2 regions of the Streptomyces gamaensis genome follow, and region 1 is predicted to be linked to the other one. Evidence: riboswitches for the same ligand, from Rfam matches in the RefSeq annotation. Region 1 holds a riboswitch; the other holds the start of a gene.

Region 1 (2,158 bases):
GTACGCGCCGATGACGTTGGGCGAGCCCGCCTCGTGCCGGGCGGTGCCCTCGTGCCAGACGACACTCACCCGGCCGTCGGCACCGCGCGCGACCGTACGGCTCGCGCCGCCGCCCGCCAGGTACGGCTCGGCGGCCCGGAGCCAGTCCGCGCGGCCGGCCAGCACCCCGGCGCCGAACGGCGCGTACAGCTTGTGGCCGGAGAAGGCCACCCAGTCCACGTCCAGTTCCGCGATGTCCACGGGGTGGTGGGGGGCGAGCTGGGCCGCGTCGAGCACGATCCGGGCGCCGTGCGCGTGCGCGGCCGCCGCCAGTTCCCGTACGGGCCACAGCTCCCCGGTCACATTGGACGCGCCCGTCACGCACACCAGGGCCGGGCCGTGGGGCTCGCGTCCGGCCAGCGCCCGCTCCAGGACCTCGACCGCCTCGCGCCGGGAGCGGGGCGCCGTCAGATACGTCACCTCCACGTCCGCGCGCCGCTCCCAGGGCAGCAGCGCCGCGTGATGCTCGCTCTCGAAGACGAACACCCGGGTGCCGGACGGGAGTACACCGGCCAGCAGGTTCAGGGAGTCCGTGGTGGAGCGGGTGAAGACGACCTGGTCGGCCGGGCGGCAGCCGAGGAACCGCCCGACCTCCGCCCGGCTGTTCTCGAACAGTTCCGTGGACAACTGCGAGAGATAACCGGCGCCCCGGTGCACACTCCCGTAGTACGGGGCGTACGCGGCCACGTCGTCCCACACCCGCCGCAGCGCCGGGGCGCTGGCCCCGTAGTCCAGGGCCGCGTAGCCCACCTCGCCGCCGGTGACGAGCGGGACACGGACGTCGGAGCCGAGGACGGGCAGCGGTTCGGCGACGGCGGGCAGAGTGGGTACGGCGGAAACGGACACGGCGAACTCCCGTAAGAGGCAGGCGGCTTCGACTGCGCCGGGGCGCGCGGGCAGCGCGGGGCGGCGCAGGAGCGTCCGGGAACACCCGGACGGGAAAAGGGATGTGCGGGAAAGGGGCTCTGCAGAGCCCTAGCGCATTCGCTGAACCACGGTGAGAACTCCCTCGGCAACCAGGATCCCTGGCGAGGGATCCGCGCTTGCCGCAGACCTCGCTGCCTGCGGCCCGGTCATCACCCGGGGCACCCCGCCACGGAAGGAGGGTTGCCGGACAGCAGGCCGGGGCCGTATCGCTGTCACTCGTGACCTGCGCAGGAGTATGGCACACGAAGTCGCTGCGCGGAACCGTTGTCCGCATAGCGGTGACTCGGCCCAGGGAACCCGCAACTGCCGCCCGCCGCCAGGCGCTACGCGTTGCTCGCCGCCACCCAGCGCTCCAGCACCCGCCGCGCCGCCCCGGAGTCGATCGACTCCGCAGCCCGCTCCATGCCCGCTCGGACACGCTCCACGAGCGGGGCGTCCACCTCACCCTCCAGCGCCACCAGCGCGGCGGCCGCGTTGAGCAGGACCGCGTCGCGGACCGGGCCCTTCTCCCCGGCCAGCAGCCGGCGGGCGACATCCGCGTTGTACGAGGCGTCGGCGCCGCGCAGCGCCTCGACCGGCACCAGGTCCAGGCCCACCTCGCGGGGGTCGAAGGACTCCTCGCGGACCGTGCCGCCGGCCACCGTCCACACCCGGGAGGTCGCGGTCGTGGTGAGTTCGTCGAGTCCGTCGTCGCCGCGGAAGACCAGTGCCGAGGAGCCGCGTTCGGCGAGCACCCCGGCGAGGATGGGGGCCATGCGGGCATCGGAGACCCCGGTGGCCTGGGCCCGTACCCGCGCGGGGTTGGTGAGCGGGCCGAGCACGTTGAAGGTGGTGCGGATGCCCAACTCGCGCCGCGCGGCGGCCACATGCCGCAGCGCGGGGTGGAACTTCACCGCGAAGCAGAAGGTGATCCCGGCCTCCTCGGCGACCTCCACCACCCGGCGCGGGCTCAGGTCCAGATTGACGCCGAGCTTCTCCAGCACGTCCGAGGCCCCGCTGGCGGAGGACGCGGCCCGGTTGCCGTGCTTGACGACCTTCGCGCCGGTGCCGGCCACGACGATCGAGGACATGGTGGAGATGTTGACGGTCTTCGCGCCGTCCCCGCCGGTGCCGACGATGTCGACGCTCGGGCCGGGCACCTCGATGAGCCGGGCGTGCGCGTACATCGCGCGGACCAGGCCGGAGATCTCGG
Region 2 (2,158 bases), on a different contig from region 1:
GACGGACTCGTCCCCCAGCGGCCGGTCGTACATCGCCTTGACGAACGCCACGTCCGGCTCGGTCAGCAGCGGGCCCACGATGCCCGAGACGAAGTCCGCCGAGAAGTCCCTGAGGTCCGCGTCCACGAAGCACACGACGTCGCCACTGGTCACCAGCAGCGAACGCCACAGCACCTCGCCCTTGCCGGGCAGCGCGGGCAGCCTCGGCAGCACCTCGTCGCGGTGCACGACGCGCGCCCCGGCCGCCGCCGCGACCTCGGCCGTACGGTCGGTGGAGCCGGAGTCCAGCACCACCAGCTCGTCGACCAGGGGTATCGCCTCGCTCATCAGCTCACGGCGGATCGTCGCGGCGATCGTGCCGACCGTCGCCTCCTCGTTCAGCGCCGGCAGCACCACGCTGACCGTGGTGCCGGAGTCGCGTTTGGCGGCGAGCAGCCGGTCGAGCGGACGGTCGGCGGCGGTCCAGGACCGCCGGGCCAGCCAGCGCTCCACCTCTTCCAGCACGGTGACGACTCCTTGCGCGTGCGGTGCGTATGTGACTCATCTCGCGGTGCGGACGCCTGTCCCGGCGCCGCACCCTGTCGGATACAGTCTTGAACAACGCGGAGCCCCGTCGTATGTCGGGGTCGGCCGCGCCCACAAACGCCCGGGCCCGCAAGGCCCGGTGCCACATCGCAGCTCATCCAGAGGGGCAGAGGGACACGGCCCGTTGAAGCCCCGGCAACCCTCCAGCCGGTTCTCGCGCGTTCTCGCGGCGAGGCTCCCGGCGGGGAAGGTGCCAATTCCGTCTCGTGGCGAGGTTCGCCGCGAGGAAGATGAGGAGAAAGGGCCTCGCCATCATGGCTGTGCAAGCCGGTGTCAGTGCTACCCCCGTACCCCCCGCCGCCCCCGGTGCCGCCTTCGGACCGGCCGTCGCGCTGTCCTGCCGCGAGTGCGGCGAGCGCACCCCGCTGGGTCCCGCCTTCGCGTGCGCGCTGTGCTTCGGGCCGCTCGAAGTGGCCTACGAGCTGCCCGCCGCAGACCCCGGGGAACTGCGCCGGCGCATCGAGTCCGGGCCGAACAGCATCTGGCGCTACGCCCCCCTCCTCCCCGTGCCCGCCGACGTCGCCGGCCGCCCGAACCTCGCGCCCGGCTTCACCAAGCTCGTCAAGGCCGACAACCTCGCCCGCGAACTGGGCGTCACCGGCGGCCTGTACGTCAAGGACGACTCCGGCAACCCCACGCACTCCTTCAAGGACCGCGTCGTCGCCATCGCCGTCGAGGCCGCCCGCGCCTTCGGCTTCACCACCCTCTCCTGCTCCTCCACCGGCAACCTCGCGGGCGCCGTCGGCGCGGCGGCCGCCCGCGCGGGCCTGCGCTCGTGCGTGTTCATCCCGCACGACCTGGAGGCCGGCAAGGTCGTCATGGCCGCCGTCTACGGCGGGGACCTCGTCGCCATCGAGGGCACCTACGACGATGTCAACCGCTTCTGCTCCGAGCTGATCGGCGATCCCCTCGGCGAGGGCTGGGGCTTCGTCAACGTCAACCTGCGCCCGTACTACGGCGAGGGCTCCAAGACGCTCGCGTACGAGATCTGCGAACAGCTCGGCTGGCGGCTGCCCGACCAGATCGTCGTGCCCGTCGCCTCCGGCTCCCAGCTCACGAAGATCGACAAGGGGCTGCGGGAGCTGATCGCGCTCGGCCTGGTCGAGGACCGCCCGTACCGGATCTTCGGCGCGCAGGCGACGGGCTGCTCGCCGGTGGCCCGCGCGTTCAAGGACGGCCACGACGTGGTGCGGCCGGTCAGGCCGGACACCATCGCCAAGTCCCTCGCCATCGGCAACCCCGCCGACGGCCCGTACGTGCTCGACATCGCCCGCCGCACCGGCGGCGCCGTCGAGGACGTCACCGACGAACAGGTCGTCGCCGCCATCGAGTTGCTCGCGCGGACGGAGGGCGTCTTCGCGGAGACGGCGGGCGGAGTGACCGTCGGCGTCACGAAGAAGCTCCTCGACGCCGGGGTGCTGGACCCGTCCCTGACCACCGTCGTCCTCAACACGGGCGACGGACTGAAGACCCTCGACGCCGTCGCCGCCGGGCCCAGGGCCACGATCCGGCCGTCCCTGGACGCGTTCCGCGCGGCGGGCCTGGCCGGCTGAGCCTCTCTTTTCTTCCTTCT

The links. A riboswitch is a leader RNA that binds a small molecule or an ion and turns the genes downstream of it on or off. The one in region 1 is predicted to bind S-adenosylmethionine.
Region 2: linked by a shared signal. The riboswitch ahead of thrC (threonine synthase) and the one ahead of ACFP1Z_RS31150 (aminotransferase class V-fold PLP-dependent enzyme) in region 1 are both predicted to bind S-adenosylmethionine.

Annotation. Positions count from the first base shown of each region.
Region 1 is NZ_JBHSPB010000031.1:24,013-26,170, forward strand. It holds gene ACFP1Z_RS31150 (aminotransferase class V-fold PLP-dependent enzyme) at 1-885, opposite strand, end outside; SAM riboswitch class IV at 1,074-1,190, opposite strand; gene trpD (anthranilate phosphoribosyltransferase) at 1,290-2,158, opposite strand, start outside.
Region 2 is NZ_JBHSPB010000012.1:121,603-123,760, reverse strand. It holds gene ACFP1Z_RS20440 (glucosyl-3-phosphoglycerate synthase) at 1-504, opposite strand, end outside; SAM riboswitch class I at 677-822, shown strand; gene thrC (threonine synthase) at 840-2,138, shown strand.